Regions from separate parts of the Geobacillus sp. B4113_201601 genome, predicted to be linked through region 1. Evidence: predicted binding sites of a transcription regulator. Region 1 holds the regulator's gene; each other region holds the start of a gene.
What was found. The regulator LexA, encoded in region 1, represses DNA repair genes until DNA is damaged. The targets are predictions, from matches to a motif close to CGAACATATGTTCG.
Positions count from the first base shown of each region.

Region 2: the regulator LexA is predicted to act here: its motif matches at 4,034-4,047, upstream of uvrB (excinuclease ABC subunit UvrB).
Region 3: the regulator LexA is predicted to act here: its motif matches at 3,074-3,087, upstream of recN (DNA repair protein RecN).

Region 1 covers NZ_LQYX01000121.1:311,171-318,221, reverse strand. Annotated here, with positions in the region: gene yneA (cell division suppressor protein YneA) at 7-312, opposite strand; gene lexA (transcriptional repressor LexA) at 464-1,087, shown strand; gene glnA (type I glutamate--ammonia ligase) at 1,584-2,918, opposite strand; gene B4113_RS18015 (MerR family transcriptional regulator) at 2,958-3,359, opposite strand; gene B4113_RS18010 (methionine gamma-lyase family protein) at 3,436-4,707, opposite strand; gene hflX (GTPase HflX) at 4,724-5,968, opposite strand; gene B4113_RS18000 (trimeric intracellular cation channel family protein) at 6,234-6,848, shown strand; gene B4113_RS17995 (DMT family transporter) at 6,941-7,051, opposite strand, start outside.
Region 2 covers NZ_LQYX01000094.1:88,991-96,041, reverse strand. Annotated here, with positions in the region: gene uvrA (excinuclease ABC subunit UvrA) at 1-1,981, opposite strand, end outside; gene uvrB (excinuclease ABC subunit UvrB) at 1,987-3,963, opposite strand; gene B4113_RS13735 (hypothetical protein) at 4,356-4,586, opposite strand; gene B4113_RS13730 (CsbA family protein) at 4,583-4,807, opposite strand; gene B4113_RS13725 (PDZ domain-containing protein) at 4,822-5,994, opposite strand; gene B4113_RS13720 (MerR family transcriptional regulator) at 6,214-6,768, shown strand.
Region 3 covers NZ_LQYX01000014.1:20,549-27,599, reverse strand. Annotated here, with positions in the region: gene spoIVB (SpoIVB peptidase) at 1-1,062, opposite strand, end outside; gene B4113_RS19815 (hypothetical protein) at 1,107-1,280, opposite strand; gene recN (DNA repair protein RecN) at 1,308-3,029, opposite strand; gene ahrC (transcriptional regulator AhrC/ArgR) at 3,267-3,716, opposite strand; gene B4113_RS02175 (TlyA family RNA methyltransferase) at 3,767-4,615, opposite strand; gene dxs (1-deoxy-D-xylulose-5-phosphate synthase) at 4,621-6,513, opposite strand; gene B4113_RS02165 (polyprenyl synthetase family protein) at 6,716-7,051, opposite strand, start outside.

The sequences.
Region 1 (7,051 bases):
TTCTTGTTACTGATTGGCGGCCAATGAACCGCCCCGCTTCGATTTTAACACGGGAATGACGATCTGTTCACCCGCTGTGAGACGGGAACTGCGAAGATGGTTCACCTCCACCACCCAGCGGATGAATTCGTCCGGCGATAAGCCGTGCTCCTGTTCATATTGCTTGGCCAACCCCCAAAGCGTATCGCCTGATGCGACGGTCACCGTCACATATTCCTGTTTATCGACCGGACTGCCAGCGTAGATGAACGCGGCTGTGAAAAGCGTCATCAAAACCGAAAATACTAGATAGTGCACAAACGTCTTCTTCATTTTCCCCACCCCAAAAAGAGAATATTCGTTCGCTTTCCTTCATTATAATCAGGAACGTTTGTTTGTGTCAACAAAAAATTCGAACTTATGTTTGTTTTTTCCCTTTCGGCATGATATAATGAAGGCAAATGACTTGCCGGAGGTGCAGGGAATGACGAAACTGTCGAAACGGCAGCAGCAAATTTTAGAGTTTATTAAGCAGGAAGTCAAAACGAAGGGCTATCCGCCCTCGGTGAGGGAGATTGGGGAGGCGGTCGGACTGGCGTCGAGTTCGACTGTCCATGGGCATTTGGCGCGGTTGGAAAGCAAAGGATACATCCGCCGCGACCCGACCAAGCCGCGCGCCATTGAAATTTTGGACAACGATGGCGGGAAGGAAAAAGAGGGCGAGGACATCGTCTCGGTGCCGATTATCGGGAAAGTGACCGCCGGGCAGCCGATTACGGCCGTAGAAAACATCGAGGACTATTTCCCGCTGCCGAAACGGCTCGCCGCCGGCGAAGAACAGCTGTTTATGCTTGAAGTGATGGGCGACAGCATGATCGAAGCCGGCATTTTGGACGGCGACTACGTCATCGTCCGCCAGCAATCATCGGCCCAAAACGGCGACATCGTCGTGGCCATGACCGAAGACAATGAAGCGACCGTCAAGCGCTTTTTCAAAGAAAAGGATCATATCCGCCTGCAGCCGGAAAACGCTCATCTCGAGCCGATCATCGTCCGCGATTGCACGATTCTCGGCAAGGTGATCGGCGTCTATCGCCTGATCGGCTAACGGAAGCGCAACGAAGACGGCGGACGGGGCGGACAAACGTCCATCACCTTGTCGGCTGACGCCGCGCGCCGCCGCAACGAGGCGGACGGGGCTTGAGCCAAAACCCGAACAGCGTGGTTGCCGGGTGTGAGCGGCCGGCCGCGGAAAAGGGCCGGTCCACAAGGCGGCATGGCGGAAGCGCGCGAGCCGAACAAGTTAGACCGCATAAAAAAGGGCGGTCCACAAGGTGTCTGGCTTCAGGGTAGGCACAACCAATCATGGGCCGGAAGCACCGGTACGTATATAAAAGAGGAGCTAACCCAAAAGATTGCCTGCCTTCAAGATCGGCACAACCAATCATGGGCCGGAAGCACCGGTACCTATATAAAAGAGGGGCTGACCTAAAGGCTGTCTGCCTTCAAGATCGACGCAACCGATCGTGCGGCCGAAGCAGTCAGCACGTATATAGAGCAACGAAAGAGGGTATCCCGATCTTTTTGGGATACCCTCTTTTTGATTAGTACAGCTCCATGTATTGATCCAATTCCCATTGGTGGACGGTCGTCCGATACATATCCCACTCGATTTCTTTCGCTTCAACGAAGTGCTCGAATAAATGCTTGCCGAGCGCTTGGACGATCACTTCGTCGGACTTCAAGTTTTCAAGCGCCTCAATGAGCGTAGCCGGCAAATCGACAATGCCTTCTTCGAGCCGTTCTTCTTTCGTCATGACGTAAATGTTCCGGTCCACCGGTGCCGGAGGGGTGAGTTTGTTGCGAATGCCGTCAAGCCCCGCCGCCAACAGCACCGCCATCGCTAAGTACGGGTTCGCCGACGGGTCAACACTGCGCACCTCAATGCGCGTGCTCATGCCGCGCGAAGCCGGAATGCGAATGAGCGGGCTGCGGTTGCGCGCCGACCAAGCGACATAGCACGGCGCTTCATAGCCCGGAACGAGCCGCTTGTACGAGTTGACGGTCGGGTTCGTCACCGCCGTAAAGTTCGGCGCGTGTTTCAGCACGCCGGCGATAAACTGGCGGGCCGTTTCGCTCAACTGCAACTCGCCGTTCGGATCAAAAAAGGCGTTTTCCCCGTTGCGGAACAGCGACAAGTTGCAGTGCATACCCGAGCCGTTGATGCCGAAAATCGGCTTCGGCATGAACGTCGCGTGCAGCCCATGCTTGCGGGCGATCGTCTTCACGACGAGCTTGAACGTCTGAATATCATCGCACGCTTTGATGGCGTGGGCGTATTTGAAATCAATTTCATGCTGTCCTGGGGCAACTTCGTGATGGGACGCTTCGATTTCAAACCCCATTTCTTCGAGCTCAAGCACGATGTCCCGCCGGCAGTTTTCCCCCAAATCCGTCGGCGCTAAATCGAAATAGCCGCCTCGGTCGTTCAACTCCATCGTCGGGTGCCCTTTTTCATCGAGCTTAAAGAGGAAAAACTCCGGTTCCGCCCCTAAGTTGAACGCCGTGAAGCCGAGCGCTTCCATCTCTTTGAGCACGCGTTTTAAGTTATAGCGCGGGCAGCCTTCAAACGGCGTGCCGTCGGCATTGTAAATGTCGCAAATAAAGCGGGCGACTTTCCCTTTTTCCGCCGTCCACGGAAAGATGACAAACGTGTCCAAGTCAGGGTACAAATACATGTCCGATTCTTCGATGCGGACAAACCCCTCGATCGACGACCCGTCAAACATCATTTTGTTGTTCAGCGCTTTTTCCAGCTGGCTGATCGGAATTTCCACGTTTTTAATCGTGCCTAAAATATCGGTAAATTGCAGGCGGATGTATTTGACGTTTTCTTCCTTGACGATGCGCATAATGTCTTCACGCGTATATTTTGCCATCTTGAACCTCCTCACCGGCTCCGAAATCATTTCCCATCGTTAGTGAAAGAAGCGAGCGAGATCTCCTTGGCGAAGCGATGCGCGCTGAAACCGCCCGGCCTGAAGCAGCTCCGTCCGCAAAATTTCGCGCAGCTCTTCGTCCGACAGCTTCGGCTTTCCTGCCTTGTCGACTTTTTCCGGCTGTTCGTGACGCCCTTCCTGCCGCGCGGCAAAAATGCGCTTAATTCCAGCGAGGTTGACGCCTTGATCAATCAAATCTTTAATTTCAAGCAAACGATCGATGTCATTGAGCGAAAACAGACGCCGATTGCCTTCGGTGCGCGCCGGCGTGACGAGGCCGTGCTCTTCGTAATAGCGAATTTGCCGGGCCGATAAGTCCGTCAGCTGCATCACAATCCCGATCGGAAACAATGGCATGGAACGACGAATTTGGCTGCTCATGCCAATTCCTCCTCGCTTTTCATACCTTTATTTTATCATAATGTGAAGAAAACAGTCAATTATATGTTACCTTTTCTCACAAACAAATGAGCTGCTGTTCCAGCAAGCGGTGAACAGCGGAGCAAACGGCGATTTTGACATGAGAATACGTCAATCCGCCCTGCACGTACGCCACGTATGGCGGACGCAGCGGCCCGTCCGCCGTCAGCTCGATGCTGGCTCCTTGCACGAACGTGCCCGCCGCCATGATCACTTGATCCTCGTAGCCGGGCATGTCGCTCGGGTACGGAGTGAAATGGGCGTTCACCGGGGAAGCCGCTTGAATGGCTTGGCAAAAAGCAACCATTTGCTCTGGATCATTAAAGCGGACCGACTGCACCAAATCGGTGCGCTTCGCGTTCCATGACGGCGAAGTCTCAAGCCCGACCCGCTCGAGCAATGCGGCGGTGAACACCGCCCCTTTGAGCGCTTGGCCGACGACGTGCGGAGCGAGGAAAAACCCTTGATACATCTCAAGCAGGCTGTACAGCGAAGGGCCGACTTCGGCGCCGATGCCCGGCGAGGTCATCCGATAGGCGCACGCTTCAACATATTGGTGCCTGCCGACGATATACCCTCCTGTTTTCGCCAATCCCCCTCCAGGGTTTTTGATCAACGAACCGGCCATCAAATCGGCGCCGACATGGCAAGGCTCTTTTTCCTCGACAAACTCCCCGTAGCAATTGTCGACAAACACAACGACATCCGGCTTGATCGCTTTGACAAAGGCGATCATCTTGGCGATTTCATCGACCGTAAACGACGGGCGCGTCGCATACCCGCGCGAGCGCTGGATGCCGATCATTTTCGTCCGCTCGTGGATCGCCTCGCGCACCGCCGGAAAATCAACGGCTCCGTCCGCCGTAAGCGGCACGCTCCGATAACGAATGCCAAACTCGTTCAGCGAACCGACGCCGCGGCCGCGGACGCCGACGATCTCCTCAAGCGTGTCATAGGGGGCGCCCGTGATGTAGAGCAATTCATCGCCCGGGCGCAGCACGCCAAACAGCGCGATGGCAATCGCGTGCGTGCCGGAAATGATTTGCGGGCGCACTAGGCCGGCTTCCGCGCCGAATACATCGGCGTAAATGCGATCGAGCGTGTCACGGCCGACATCATCATAGCCGTAGCCCGTTGTCGGGATGAAATGGCCGTCGCTCACTTGATGGCGGCGGAAACTGTCAAGGACGCGATGCTGGTTTCCGTCAACCAGCCTCTCAATCGAGCGATGGATCGGGGCAATTTGCGCCTCCACTTCTTCGATCAGCGCAGCGATCGTCTCTCCGTGTTTCCATGTTGTCCAAAACATTGGTGAACCCTTTCTATCATTGGAATGATTGCAGCTCCCTGTAAAGCGGGTGAGTCGGGAGCACGTACCCTTCGCATTCGTACGTCCCTTCTTGTTCATTATAGCGCCATTGCTGCAAAATCGTGTCCGCTTTTAACCGTGCGAGCCATTTTCCTTGGCCGCTTGGAATCGAGGCGTGGTAAAGGACCATTTGCCGCTTGATCGCCTCCTCCAAAAACGCGCGAAGCCGTTCGATATCAGCGGCAGAAAGCGCGCTCATGACGAGCGCCTCGGTTGTCGTCGGAATGAATTCTGGCGCCTGCCGGTCACGTTTATTGTACACTGTGACCATCGGAATGGAGGACGCCCCCAACTCCGCAACGAGCTGCAACACCGTTCGCTCATGTTCGGCGTAATCGGGATGCGACGAATCGACGATGTGCAGCAACAGATCCGCTTCCGTCACCTCCTCGAGCGTCGAGCGGAACGCGGCGACAAGCGTCGTCGGCAAGTCTTGAATGAACCCGACCGTGTCGGTGACAAGCACCGTATACCCACACGGAAGGACGCATTGGCGCGTCAGCGGGTCGAGCGTCGCAAACAGCAAATTTTCCTCGAACGAATCGGCCGCCGTCAGCCGATTAAAAATCGTCGATTTGCCGGCGTTCGTATAGCCGACGAGCGCCACTTGAAACGCGTGATTTTTTTGCCGGCGCCCGCGGTACCGCTCGCGATGTTCGGCGATGCGGCGCAGTTCGGCTTTAATGTCGTCGATGCGGCGGCGAATGTGGCGCCGGTCGGTCTCCAGCTTCGTCTCCCCCGGACCGCGCGTGCCGATGCCGCCGCCCAAGCGAGATAGCGCCGCGCCTTGGCCGCCAAGGCGCGGCAACAGATACTCGAGCTGCGCGAGCTCCACTTGCAGCTTTCCTTCTTTCGAACGGGCGCGCCTTGCAAAAATGTCTAAAATGAGCTGCGTCCGATCAATCACTTTCACCTCGCCAAGCATGTTCGTCAAATTGCGGGCTTGACTAGGAGAAAGTTCACTGTTGAAAATGACAAGATCCGGCGTCAGCTGTTTGACGAGAGCGGCAAGTTCCTCTGTTTTTCCTTTGCCGATGTACGTCGCCGGGTGCGGCGCTTCCCGTTTTTGTGTCAACTCGGCTACCACCTCACCGTTGGCGGTCGCAACGAGCGCAGCGAGCTCCTCCATCGAATAGCGAAACCGCTCGTCATCGATTCCATGAAGTTGGCAGCCGACGATGATGGCTTGTTCGCGGCTCATAGCCTTCCTTCTCCTCTCGGGCGCAGCCATGTGATCCGCATGGAGCGCCAACCGTTTTTATGGCGCGGACGCTCGAGCGCATCCCGGCCATCGGCACGGGCTTCGCTCGGCTTTCCGCGAATGACCGAAAGCGGCTGTGTCCTCTTTGTTCATCATACCAAATTCAAGCAGCGCACGGCTAGTTCATTCCCGAAAAAACGATTGATTCCCGCCGCTTTTGCCTCTACAATGATACAAGAACACGACACGGAAAGGAACAGCACGAATGACGTGGGAAATATTGAGCATCATCGGCACGATCGCCTTTGCCATCAGCGGGGCGATCGTCGCGATGGAAGAGGAATATGATTTGCTTGGCGTCTATATTTTAGGGATCGTCACGGCGTTTGGCGGCGGGGCCGTGCGCAATTTGCTGATTGGGGTTCCCGTATCGGCGTTATGGGAACAAGGTTCGCTCTTTCTTGTCGCCTTAGTCTCGATGACGATCGTCTATTTGTTTCCGAAGCAGATGCTCCCGCCATGGAAGCGGTGGGGCAACTTTTTTGACGCCCTCGGGTTATCGGCATTCGCCATCCAAGGGGCGCTGTATGCCGCAAAAATGGGCCATCCATTAAGCGCGGTCATCGTCGCGGCAGTGTTGACCGGCAGCGGCGGCGGCATCATCCGGGACGTGCTTGCCGGGCGGAAGCCGCTTGTGCTGCATGCGGAAATTTACGCCGCTTGGGCGATTTTAGCCGGCATCGCCGTCGGCCTGAAATGGGCGGAGTCGCCCGTGGAGCTGTATGTGCTGTTTATTGCCGTCGCTGCTCTTCGCATTTTGTCATACACGTACGGCTGGAAACTGCCGCGGCGGGCGGTGGGGGAAAAAGCGGGCGGGTAATCGCTTCCAGCGTAGATTCAAGTGATTAGGCATCAAACCATGACCAAAAAATGGCAAGCAGAGGACGCCCCTGCGCGGGCGCTTCGCTGTCCTTACGCACTTTGCCCGCTCCGCACCGCCACCGCCACTCCCGCGACGATGAGCGCCCCGCCCATCCAAAAGGACGCGTCAAGCCGCTCATGCAAAAACAGCCAGCCAAAGAG
Region 2 (7,051 bases), on a different contig from region 1:
GGTGCAGCTTTTGCGCCAGCGCCTTATAAAGCACTTCGTTCACAAGCGTGCTTTTGCCCGAGCCTGACACCCCGGTGACGGCGACGAACGTGCCGAGCGGGATGTTCACCGAGACGTTTTTCAAGTTGTGCTCGCGGGCGCCGACCACCTCGAGCCACCGTCCGTCCGGCTGGCGCCGTTCGGCCGGGAGCGGGATGAATTTTTTCCCGGACAAATATTGGCCGGTGAGCGAGTTCGGATCGTTCATCACCTCTTCCGGCGTGCCGGCCGCGACGACCTCGCCGCCGTGGATGCCCGCCCCCGGACCGATGTCAATCAAATAGTCGGCCGCGAGCATCGTATCTTCGTCATGTTCGACGACAATGAGCGTATTGCCGAGGTCGCGCATGTTTTGTAACGTCGCGATCAGTCGGTCATTGTCGCGCTGATGCAGGCCGATCGACGGCTCGTCGAGCACGTACAAGACGCCGGTCAGCCGCGAGCCGATTTGCGTCGCCAAGCGGATGCGCTGCGCCTCGCCGCCGGAGAGCGTGCCCGCCGAGCGGCTCAGCGTCAAATAGTCGAGGCCGACGTTTTGCAAAAAGCCGAGCCGGTCGCGAATTTCACGCAAAATGAGGCGGGCGATTTGCGCTTCTTTTTCCGTCAGCTCGAGACCGTCAAAAAAGGCGAGCGCCTCGGTCACCGACATGGCGGTGACCTCGCCGATATGCTTGCCGCCGACCAAGACGGCGAGGCTTTCTTTTTTCAGCCGGTAGCCTTGGCACGTCGGGCACGGCTGTTCGGCCATATACTTTTCCATCTGCTCGCGGATGTAATCGGAGCTTGTCTCGCGGTAGCGGCGCTCGATGTTGCGCAAAACTCCTTCAAACTCGATGTACTGTTCACGCACTTGGCCGAAATCGTTCGTATAACGAAAATGAATGACTTCCCCGCCGCTGCCGTGCAAAATTTTATCGAGCTGCTCTTTTGGCAAATCTTTCACCGGCACGTCCATCGGGATGCCGTAATGGCGGCACACGGCTTCGAGCAGCTGCGGGTAGTATTGCGAGCTTTGCGGCTCCCACGGAGCGATGGCGTGCTCCTTCAATGTCAATTCATCGTTCGGGATGACAAGGTCGGGATCGACTTCGAGCTTCGCCCCGAGCCCGTCGCAGTCCGGGCAGGCGCCAAACGGGCTGTTGAACGAGAACAGGCGCGGCTCAAGCTCCCCGATCGAAAAGCCGCAATACGGGCAAGCGTGCTTTTCGCTGAACAAGAGCTCTCCTTCGCCGATCACATCGACGATGACTTTGCCGTCGGCGAGCTTCAAGGCTGTCTCCAGCGAGTCAGCGAGCCTTGCCGCGATGCCGTCTTTCATCACAATCCGGTCGACGACGACCTCAATCGAATGCTTTTTGTTTTTTTCCAGTTCGATGTCTTCCGTTAACTCGCGCATCTCGCCGTCAATGCGGACGCGCACATACCCTTGTTTGCGGATATCGTCAAGCACTTTCGCGTGCGTCCCTTTTCGTCCCGAGACGATCGGCGCCAAAATTTGCATTTTCGTCCGCTCCGGGTACGCGAGCAGCCGGTCGACCATTTGCTCGATCGTCTGCGATTGAATTTCGATGCCGTGCGTTGGGCAGAACGGCCGGCCGATACGGGCGAACAACAGCCGCAAGTAGTCGTAAATTTCCGTCACCGTGCCGACCGTGGAACGCGGGTTGCGGCTTGTCGTCTTTTGGTCGATCGAAATGGCCGGCGACAATCCTTCGATCGCATCGACATCCGGCTTGTCCATCTGCCCTAAAAACTGGCGGGCGTACGCCGACAACGATTCGACGTAGCGCCGCTGCCCTTCCGCGTAAATCGTATCAAACGCCAGCGACGACTTTCCCGAACCCGACAGCCCGGTCAATACAACAAGCTTGCCGCGCGGGATTTCGACGTCAATGTTTTTTAAGTTATGGGCGCGCGCCCCTTTGATGATAATTTTCTCCATTCCCGTCACCCTTCCGCTTTCAACTCGAAAATGGCATCACGCAGCTGGGCGGCCCGCTCGAAGTCGAGCGCTTTGGCCGCTGCTTTCATTTCCGCCTCGAGCGTTCGAATCAGCTCTTCCCGCTCCTGCTTCGTCATCTTGGCCGGCGCCTTCGCCTCGTACGTCTCCGTCTCTTCCGCCGCATACGTCGCGCGGATGACGTCACGAATCTCCTTTTTCACCGTGCGCGGCACGATGCCGTGCTCTTGGTTGTACGCTTCCTGAATCGTCCGGCGCCGCTTCGTTTCTTGAATGGCAATTTCCATCGATTTCGTCACTGTATCGGCGTACATGATCACATGGCCGTTCGCGTTGCGCGCCGCGCGGCCGATCGTCTGGATGAGCGAACGCTCCGAGCGCAAAAACCCTTCTTTGTCGGCGTCCAAAATGGCGACAAGCGACACTTCCGGAATGTCCAATCCTTCCCGCAGCAAGTTGATGCCAACAAGCACATCATATTTGCCGAGCCGCAAGTCGCGGATGATTTCAATGCGCTCCAGCGTTTTGATTTCCGAATGCAAGTAAGCGACTTTGATGCCGGCTTCTTTCAAATAATCGGTCAAGTCTTCAGCCATTTTTTTCGTCAACGTTGTGACCAACGTCCGCTCGTTCCGCTCGACCCGCTCGCGAATTTCGCCGATCAAATCGTCGATTTGCCCGTTCGTCGGACGGACGTCGATCGTCGGATCCAACAGCCCGGTCGGGCGGATGATTTGTTCGACAACGCCCGGGCTATGCTCAAGCTCATACGGCCCCGGCGTCGCGGAGACGTAAATAATTTGCTTGATTTTTTGCTCGAACTCTTCAAACGTGAGCGGCCGGTTGTCAAGCGCCGACGGCAGGCGGAAGCCGTGGTCGACGAGCACTTGCTTGCGCGCCCGGTCGCCGTTGTACATGCCGCGCAGCTGCGGCAAGGTGACGTGCGACTCATCAATGATGATCAAAAAATCGTCCGGAAAATAGTCAAGCAAGGTGTACGGCGTCGAGCCCGGCGGCCGCAGCGCCAAGTGGCGCGAGTAGTTTTCGATGCCGGAACAAAAGCCCATCTCGCGCATCATTTCAAGATCATAGCGCGTCCGCTGCTCGAGCCGCTGCGCCTCCAAAAGCTTCCCTTGCGCGCGCAGTTCGGCGAGCCGCTCCTCGAGCTCTTGTTCGATGTTTTGAATGGCGAGCCGCATTTTCTCCTCGCGCGTGACAAAGTGCGACGCCGGGAAAATAGCGACGTGCTCACGCTCGCCGAGCACCTCGCCGGTCAAGGCGTCCACCTCGCGGATGCGGTCGATTTCATCGCCGAAAAATTCGACGCGGATGCAATGTTCATCGCGCGACGCGGGGAAAATTTCGACGACATCGCCGCGGACGCGGAACGTGCCGCGCCGGAAGTCGATATCATTGCGGTCGTATTGGATGTCAACGAGCCGCCGCAGCAACGCGTTGCGCTCGATTTCCATCCCGACGCGCAATGAAACGACGAGCTCCCGGTATTCTTCCGGCGACCCTAAACCGTAAATGCACGACACGCTGGCGACGATGATGACGTCCCGGCGCTCAAACAAAGCCGATGTTGCCGAGTGCCGCAATTTATCGATTTCATCGTTGATTTTCGCGTCTTTTTCAATGTACGTATCCGTCTGCGGCACGTACGCTTCCGGCTGATAGTAATCGTAATAGCTGACAAAATATTCGACGGCGTTGTGCGGGAAAAACTCCTTCAGCTCGCTGTACAATTGGCCAGCGAGCGTTTTGTTGTGGGCGATGACGAGCGTTGGTTTGTTGACTTGGGCAATCACGTTCGAGATCGTAAACGTTTTGCCCGTCCCCGTCGCCCCAAGCAGCGTTTGGTGCTTCACTCCCTGCCGCAACCCGTCAACGAGCTTGGCGATCGCCTGCGGTTGATCGCCTTGCGGTTGATAAGATGAAACTAGTTGAAAACGGCCCTCCACCGTTCCGCCTCCTTCTCCGTACCATCTTTCCCCATTGTACCACATCGGCTCCATCGGCGCATCAAAAATGCGAACTCATATTCGTACCAATCCGTTCAGCGTTTTCCATCGCTCCCTCTTTCCTGCACTTTCGGGAAGAAACCGCTGTCTCAAGGAACAAGACGAAGCGCCCCATCAACAGACAGAGGCGCTGGCATCAGTGCAGCGGGGCGCAGACGCAGAGCAACGACATCTCGATTTTGCGGCCATCATCGCCCTTTTTAGCAACGCCAAAAAGCGGACTGGTTCCTTCTTCCCCGTCCGCTCCTTTAGAGGCTGGTGATTTAATAGTACATACCGATTCCTAGCATCGTTTCTCCAATAGAGAAACGTTGTATCATCAGCGCTTCTTTTCACACGTTCATCCATTGATCGGAAAAAACAGCTATTTCCGCCGGCCTTGTTAAGGTCGATGAAAAACCGCTGTTTGCCTTGATCGATGGAACAAGTTTTTCTATATTAAGAAACGATTCCGAGAAGCGGCTGCGCGAGTCCATCACCGGCTCCGCTTTGCTTGCTTCACCGCCCACCGGCGGGAAAAAGCGTTGATCATCACAGCCGCGCCGCCGGCCATCGCCCTTCATTTTTCCTTCAAGCGCTCAAGCATGCGCCCTGCCCACAAAAACCCGGCTATCGTGGAAGCAACATCGGCCACGATTTCATGAAACTGGTCCGTATACCCTTTCAGATAAGAAGCTACAAGCAGGGCGACGGTCAACAGCACCGCGATGTACCGATTGTACGTCACCCGCGCGAACAACAACACTAAGAGACACGGTATGAAAAGCGCCGCCAAAAACCACATGATTGTCTTCTCCTTTACGAAACAGCTTCCGATGCCAAGGAGCCGCGCTCACGGACGAACAGCAGCCCAAGCTCATGGTGTTCATCCTCATAGAGCGCCCCTTGGACAAAGCGAACTTCCCCGTTATCGCCGATCACTTCCAATTTGCAAAATGCGCGGTTGCGCTGGAGCGCTTCGTAAAACTCCGCCTCCGTCCGCACTGGCACCCCGTTCGTTTTGCAGATCACTTCCCCAATCGAAAGCCCCATTTTTTCCGCCTTTGACCCCGGCAGCACCCCGACGATGACCACTCCGTGCGGATGACGGGCAAAGCGGGGTGGGGAAGCGCTGTCGGCGCGGCGGCCAGAAAAAGCGATCCATTCACGCCCGATGACCGCCACCGCTCCCGCCGCCACCGCCAGCGGCGCATACCATACGCTTCCTGTCGCCAACACGGCAACAACGCCGGCCAGCAGCAGCACGAGCCGCCCTTCCCGACGCGCCGCCTCGGGCGGCCGCACATGATGGCGACGCTGAGAAAACCCGATCAGAAACGGAACAAGCCAAAACGAATGCCCTTCCCCGCCGACAGCAAACGGCCACCATGGAAGCGACGGCAGCGAGCCGCCAGCCATCGGCAACACGACCGGCACAAACCAGAGGCGCTGCACCCATTGCCGGCCGATGGTCATTCCCCGCTTGCTTTTCAAAAGCTGCGGCGAAGCGGGCTCCGTTCGCGTCCGAATGATGAGCCATCCTTCAGCCGCCAACAGCAACGTCAGCCACAGCGCCAACACCGGCGCTGCTTCTACGCCATCGCGAAGCCAAGGAACAGCCATCCTGCCGCGCTCGGCCATCGCGAGCACGAGCAGCGTCCCCCCCAGCGTATACGCCGCCGACAATAGCCGCGCTTCCATCGTCAAGCCAAGCAGCACCGTGAGCGCGGTCACCGTCCAAACGACCTCCTTCGGCACGACGAGGCCCGCCCCAAGCGCCACCGCTGACAGCACCGCCCCCGGAAGCCATCCGCTTGTCCAAAGCCCCCGCCATTCTTTCCATGGACTGTAGACGCGCACGTGAAAATCGTGGCGCTCGCGCTTCACCCGCCGCCAACCGGCGGCCAAGGCGAGCAAGGCGCCATAATAAAGGAGCGGCTGCCGCCATACCGCCGCAATCCCTTCTAGCCATTCAAGCCCCCATGTCGCCATCAACGTTCCCCCTTGTTTCGTTCACCGTTCTTTACCTTTTATTCTACCAAATGGCCGCGACAAATCCTATGCCTGCCGCCATCTTTTTTCCCATGTGGCGAAATGCCGTCCTTTTCGGCTTTCTTTGTCGAATCGCCACTAGTTTTGTCGGTCAGGAAGGAGTTCGCGCCCTCAATGAAAAAAAGATAGAACAAGAAGGAGAAAGGGAGGAGTGAAACGATGGAAATAAAAACGACCGATGTCGCCGCCCGTCTTGGTGTTTCACCGAAAACCATCCAACGCTGGGTGCGGAAGTATGACATCCCGCTGCGCAAAAATGAAGCCGGCCATTACTTGTTCGATGAAAACACGATCGCTTTGTTGGAGCGCGTCAAATTCGAACAAGGCGCGGCCTTGGAACGGCCTGCAGCCGCGCGGCACCCTTCCGCTGCAGCGTCGTTGCCAACCGACAACCAACCGAAACAAGAAGCGCCGTCGCCCACGCTCGACGTTTTGCGCCAGCCATCCTTCGAACCGGAAATCGCCCGCATCTCTTCGCGCCTTGATCAACTCGAACAGCAGCTCGGCCAAAAAGCCGACGACGTCGTCTCCGTTCAATTGCTGCATCACCGTCGGGAAATGGAAGAAATCACTGCCCGCCTCGCCGCGCTCGAACAGCTCGTCGCCCGGCTCGAGCAACAGCTGAATAACAAGCCGCCATCATCCCACGAACCGCCTCAACCACCAAAGCGAAAACGGCGCGGCCTCGGACGGGTGATCGGTCTGTTCGCCTAGCCGGTTGCTTCAGTTCCGGCCGCGCGGGTAGCTAACTGACCGTTGGCGGTGAAAGAGCAACACGCAAGCCAGCAGCCAATCGAAAAGGCCGGTGATGGAAGAAGGGAGTCTAAGGGCAACCTGACTTGCTCCATTTGAGCAACCTTGCCAACATACACGTCGAAACACTGGCGGTTGGGCGCAAATCAGCACGTTTCACCGGCCTTCTAACATACGATGAGGATTGAACAATGCCTATTCGCAACATCGTGTTTCAAAATGAAATGCTTTGTTCAGCTCCTGT
Region 3 (7,051 bases), on a different contig from region 1:
TTTCTGCGGAATGGTGCTGACAATTTCCACGTCAAACTGTTCGACTTTGTCGTTTTCGACCACCGTCAGCATTTTCGCTGGCCCTTCCTTCACTTGACTGGCCAAAGCGACAGGAATCGGCTTGGTGATCGGGCCATCCGGCAGCGGTTTCGTCAGTTTGCCGAAAATGCCGAATGGGCTGTTGACGGTGATGGTGCCGATCACTTTCTCCCCGTCGGCAAAGCGGGCCAATTTTTCACCGGGATTCCCGCTCGTTCCTTTTTCAATCGAGGTGACGGTCGAGCGCATGATTTGCCCATTTTGGACAACGATCGGCTTTTTCGTGTCCATATCGGAAATGACGTGGCCAAGCGCCCCGTACGTTTTCGACTTCGGATCATAAAACGTCATCGTTCCGATGCCGGCGGCTGAATCGCGGATATAGAGGCCGATGCGGTAGACACCATCGTGTTTGTCTTTCAGCGGAACGAGCTTCGCCGTCATGGCGTGCTGATCGCGCAGGATTTGCAGATGAAGCGGTTTTCCTGTTTTTCCGGCTTCCTCAATGAAAGGGGAGAGGTCGCTCATGTTTTCAATTTTTTGGCCATTGATGCCGGTAATGATGTCGCCGACTTGGATGCCGGCCGCTTCGCCCGGCGATTGTTTTCCATGGTCGGTTTCAACAAGATGGTAGCCGACGACAAGGACGCCGACCGTATTGAGCTTGACGCCGATCGATTGCCCGCCGGGAATGACTTTGAGCGTCGGCAGCACCTTGACATCCACTTGCTTAATCGGCATCCCGGCGACTTCAAGCACCATTGTTCCTTGTCCGCGCCGTTTCGCCTTGACTGCCAATGAACCGTTTTTCTGCTCGACTTCGAGCGTTTCGGGAGCGTTTTGTACATTCACGGCCGCTTGCGCTGGAAGGGAGGCGGTGTTCCATTTGACCGCATCACCTTCAAACAGAACAAGCTGTTTCGGGATTTGCCCATATTCCTTCATCGGCTTGGACAACCCGATGGCCGTTATGATGCCAAGGAGCAGCACTCCTGCGATTGTTCGCGCCATCTCTTTCTTCAATGTCGTTCACTCTCCTCGCTCCCGCCTACACCATGCAAAAACGGTTACAGTTTTAATTTTGCCTGAACGGGGGAAAATATAATCGCCGCCAACATAAAAAAGCTGCCCGGAATGGATGTTGCATCCGGGCAGCTCGCACGTCCAAAACCGGCCCGCCTCAAGCAACCAAAAGCCGGGCCTTTCTTTGTTTTATTTTCGCCCTTGACCGGGCATTTCAACGTGAATTTCCCTCCTCGCCGGGCGGCTTATTGTTTCATTTTCGCCGCCAATTCGAGCAGCTCTTTGGCGTGCCGTTTCGTCAATTCCGTCATCTCCACGCCGGAAATCATGCGGCCGATCTCTTTCACTTTTTCTTCTTCATCCAGCTTTCTCACGACCGTTTTCGTCCGCTCCCCGTCCGTTTCCTTGGCGATCAGCAAATGGGTGTCGGCCATCGCCGCGACTTGAGGCAAGTGCGAAATGCACAGCACTTGCGACTGGTTGGCGATGCGGTAAATTTTTTCCGCCATCGCTTGGGCGACGCGGCCGCTCACCCCGGTATCGACTTCATCGAAAATGATCGATGTGACGCCTTGATGCTTGGAAAAAATCGTTTTTAGGGCGAGCATGATGCGCGACAGCTCGCCGCCGGAAGCCACTTTCGCGAGCGGTTTCAGCGGTTCGCCGACGTTCGTGGAAAGGTAAAACTCGACAACGTCGACGCCGTCTTCGTGAAACTTGACCGGCACGCCGTCGACCAGCGGGGCGTCAAGCGGGCCTTCCCGCTTCGCAAAGACGATGTCAAACTTCGTTTTGTCCATATACAAGTCTTTCAGCTCTTGGTGAATGCGCTCGCACAACTGCCGGGCGTGCGCCTGCCGAACGTTGGTCAGCCGCTTCGCCTCGGCGAGCAATTCATCGGTTACCGCAGCCAGCTGCCGCTCGAGCTCGTGCACATGCGTTTCGCGGTTTTCGATCGCTTCGATTTCTTCGGCGATCGTCTCGGCATATTGCAAAATGTCGGCGATCGTCGCCCCGTATTTCCGCTTCAGTTGTTGAATGTCGGCGAGGCGGCTTTCAATGGCATCGAGCCGCAGCGGGTCATACTCGAGTTCCTCGAGCTGATCGCGCAGCTTGTACAGGACCTCTTCGAGCAAATAGTAGCTGTTCGCGGTCGCATCGTGCGCCTCTTTGAGGGCGGCGTCCATGGCGGCGACATCGGCGAGCTGGCGCATCGCTTCCCCGATCGAATCGAGACCGCGGCCCTCGCCGGCTAGCGCTTCATAGCTTCGCTGGATCGCCGTGTAAATTTTTTGGAAGTTGGCGATGCGCACTTTCTCTTCCATCAGCCGTTCGTCTTCGCCCGGCTCGAGCGCCGCCTGCTCGATTTCGCGCAGCTGAAACGTCAGCAAATCGAGACGATGCGCCATTTGCTGTTCGTTTTCACTCAGTTTTTTGATTTTTTTCACCAATGTTTCGTACCGCTCATATACAGCGCGGTAAGCGGCGAGCGCCGCCGCCGTTTCAGCGCCGCCAAATTCGTCGAGCAGCGGCAGATGGCGCGCCGGGTCCATCAGCTCTTGATGTTCGTGCTGACCGTGGATGTCCACCAACGTCGCCCCGATTTCGCGCAAGGTCGCCGTCGTCACCAGTTTGCCGTTGATGCGGCAGACACTTTTTCCATTGGCTAAGATGTCGCGACGCAGCACCACCATTCCATCGCTCACATCAATGCCGGCATCGGCGCATGTTTGGCAGCACGGATGGCGGTCATCGTCAAGCAAAAACAGCCCTTCGATTTCTGCCTTTTCCGCGCCGAAGCGGACGAATTCGGCGGAACCGCGGCCGCCGATCAACAGATGAATCGCATCGATGATGATCGATTTGCCCGCCCCGGTTTCCCCGGTCAACACGGTCAGTCCTTTGTCGAACGACAGCGAGAGCGACTCGATAATGGCAAAATTTTTAATCGACAGTTCCGCGAGCATTCCATCACTCCTTGCCTGTCCGATCCGTTCTCCCTACCCATTATAGCACATATGTTCGAATCGGTGAACCGATCGCTTTGAACATTCGTCTCATCAACGGCTTTTTAGGGGGCCGGTGATTGACTCACGCAACCGCTTCTTGGAATCGTTTCTCAAATAGAAAAACTGGCTGCATCAGCTTCTATGTTCACGCGTTCCATCATCGATCAAGGCAAACAGCGGTTTTTCACCAACCTTTTAGAGCATGGAAAGCAGCTGGCGGGATACTTTGTTCGCGTCTTTCGACGTCCGGCAAATAATGAGGCACGTATCGTCACCGCAAATCGTTCCGACGATTTCGTTCCAATCCAAATGATCGAGCAGGACGCCGATGGCATGGGCGTTGCCCGGCAGCGTTCGCAACACGAGCAAATTGCCCGCCCCATCGAGCTTGACAAACACATCGACAAGCGCCCGCTTCAGCTTTTGCAGCGGATTGAAGCGCTGGTCAGACGGCAGGCTGTATTTGTACCGTCCGTTGGCCATCGGCACCTTGACAAGCTGCATCTCTTTAATATCGCGCGAGACGGTTGCTTGCGTCACGCGAAAGCCGGCTTCCCTCAGCCGGTCAACGAGCTCGTCCTGCGTCTCGATGTCGTTGTTCATAATGATTTCGCGAATTTTAATATGCCTTTGTCCTTTGTTCACATTCGGCCACCTCCTGCTCTTTCCGCGATGAAACCGGTTTTGTAGCCCGCCTACTGGCCGCTTCCCTGCACCTCTCCAGCGCGCAAACAGGCGTGCGCCTCGCTCACCACATCCGCGATCGGCGCTGCTAGGCGGTTTTCTCCCTCTCGGTCTTCACCGGGATAGACGGCGTGCAGCAAAAACTCAATGTTGCCGTCACCGCCGGTGATCGGCGAATACGACAGATGAACGACGTCAAACCCTTGCTGGCAAGCAAAGCGAACGATCGATTCCAACACGTCTTGATGAATGCGGGGGTCGCGGACGATGCCTTTTTTGCCGACGTGCTCCTTACCGGCTTCAAACTGGGGTTTGACAAGGGCGACGACATCGCCGCCGGGCACGAGTACCGTTTTGACAACCGGCAAAATAAGGCGAAGCGAAATAAATGATACATCAATGACGGCCACTTCCGGCAGCCCCTTTGTAAACAAGTCGGGCGTCACGTAACGAAAGTTGGTCCGCTCCATCACGACAACGCGCTCGTCTTGGCGCAGCTTCCAAGCGAGCTGGTTGTAGCCGACGTCCACGGCATACGACAGCCTCGCCCCATGCTGCAAGGCGCAGTCGGTAAACCCTCCCGTTGACGCCCCGATATCGAGAACGATTTTGTTTTCGATATCGATTTGAAAGTCGCGCAGCGCCTTTTCCAATTTCAAACCGCCGCGGCTGACATACGGGAGCGGATTGCCCTTCACCTCGAGCGGGATGTCGGCCGGCACCTTTTCCCCCGGTTTTTCGAGCCGGACGCCGTTCGCATAGACGAGCCCGGCCATGACCGCCCGCTTCGCTTTTTCCCGCGTTTCCGCCAATCCTCGTTCCACGAGCAGCACATCGATTCGTTCTTTTCTTTCCTTCATCGTCTTCAAGCCCTTTTCTGTTTTCTTGGCGCCATCGTTTTGATCCGGTCGACGATATGAGCCGCCGTCAGCCCGATTTCCCGGAGCAGCTCGCCAACGCTGCCGTGCTCGATAAAGCGGTCGGGAATCCCCATCCGCTCGATGACCGCTCCGTGATAGCCATGATCATGGGCAAACTCCAAGACCGCACTGCCAAACCCGCCTTGCAGCACCGCCTCTTCGACCGTTAAAATCGGCAGGCGACGCTCAAGCAGATCGTGAAGCATCGTCTCATCCATCGGTTTGATAAAACGAGCGTTCACCACCTTGACAGACATTCCGTCTTTCGCCAGCTCCTCGGCGGCCTCGAGCGCCATTGAAACCGTCGTGCCAAACGTCAAAATCGCCGCGTCATGACCGTCGCGCAACACTTCCCACGTCCCGATCGGAATTTCTTTCAGCTCCTCGTCAAGCGGCACGCCAAGTCCGTTGCCGCGCGGGAACCGCATGGCGATCGGCCCGCCGTCATAGCGGATAGCCGTATACACCATGTGCTGACCTTCGTTTTCGTCTTTTGGCATCATCAACACTAAGTTCGGCACATGGCGCAAAAACGCGATATCAAATACCCCTTGGTGCGTTTCGCCGTCAGCGCCGACCAATCCGGCCCGGTCGATGGCGAAAAAGACGTTTACGTTTTGCCGACAGACGTCGTGAACGACTTGGTCGTACGCGCGCTGCAAAAACGTTGAATAAATGGCCAAAAACGGCTTCATCCCTTGCGTCGCCAGCCCGGCCGCCAGCGTCGTCGCGTGCTGTTCGGCAATGCCGACATCAAACATCCGCTCCGGAAACTCGCTTGCAAACCCTTCCAACTTCGAGCCGACCGGCATGGCCGGGGTAATGGCGACAATGCGCGGATCAGTGCGAGCGAGCCGGCGCACCGTTTCGCTGACCAACGCGCTCCAAGACGGGCCGGCTTCCTTCGTTTTGACAAACGTGCCGGTTTCGATTTTGTATGGCCCCGTTCCGTGCCACGTTCCGATTTTGTCATTTTCCGCCGGGCTGTAGCCTTTCCCTTTCTTTGTGATCACATGCACGAGCACCGGGCCCTTCATTTTTTTTGCATAGCGCAAATTCTCGAGCAAGTCTTCAAAATCGTGACCGTCGACCGGCCCCAAATACGTGAACCCGAGCTCTTCAAAAAAAACACCGGAAACGAGCAAATATTTCAAGCTGTCTTTCAGCCGTTCGGCCGTCGCTGCCAGCTTGCCGCCCACCGCCGGGATGCGCTTGAGCAGCAGCTCGAGCTCATCTTTCACCCATTGGTATTTGCCGGCGGTGCGCAGCCGGCCAAGAACGTTATGCAGCGCCCCGACGTTCGGGGCGATCGACATTTCATTATCGTTTAAAATGACGATCATATCCGTTTTTTCATGGCCGATATGGTTGAGCGCCTCCAGCGCCATGCCGCCGGTGAGCGCCCCGTCGCCGATAATCGGGACGATGTATTCATTGGTTCCTTTTAAGTCGCGGGCGATGGCCATTCCCATCGCCGCTGACAGCGATGTCGAGCTATGGCCTGTTTCCCAGACGTCGTGCTCGCTTTCACTTCGCTTCGGAAACCCGGACAGCCCTTTGTATTGCCGGAGCGTATCAAACTCGGCAGCGCGCCCGGTCAAAATTTTATGCACGTATGACTGATGGCCGACATCCCAAATGAGCTTGTCCTTCGGGCTGTCAAACTCCCGATGGAGGGCGATCGTCAACTCCACGACGCCTAAATTCGGACCGATATGCCCGCCGGTTTTCGACAGCTTTTCAATTAAAAACCGCCGGATGTCGGCGCTCAATTGTTTCAGTTCGGAGATGGACATCGTTTTCACGACGCGCGGATGGTCAATTTTTGTTACGTCCAACCAAGATCACTCGCTTTCGTTTCGTCGTTTTTCGGCCCGGTTCTTCTATGATACAGGTAGTATTATTATACATAATCAGGCGCGAAAAATCGACTTTGGCCGCCAAACGCCGCCGTTTCCGTCAAGCTATGCTGTTATCATCGCCAACAACAAACAAAGCGGCCGCCTCGCCCTGATCGAACAGGAAAGGCCGCCGCCCTATTCAATGGTCGCGCGCTGCGACAAGCTCGCAAATGTAGGCGAGCGCGGCGCCATTCACCTTCGCTTGTCGCAAATGGCGCTGCGCTTCTTCGATGTGAACCCGCAGCGTTTGTTTCGCGCCGGCGAGCGTGAGAAGAGCCGGATACGTCGCCTTGTTGTTGTCGCGGTCGCTGCCGACTCGTTTTCCAATTTTTTCCTCGGCCCCTTCAATGTCGAGAATATCATCGCGAATTTGAAACGCGAGGCCTAAGTGGTCGGCAAAAGCCTCAAGCTCGCGCTGCTGCTCGGTGCTGGCGCCGCCGATGAGCGCTCCGGCACGCACGCTGTATTGCAGCAT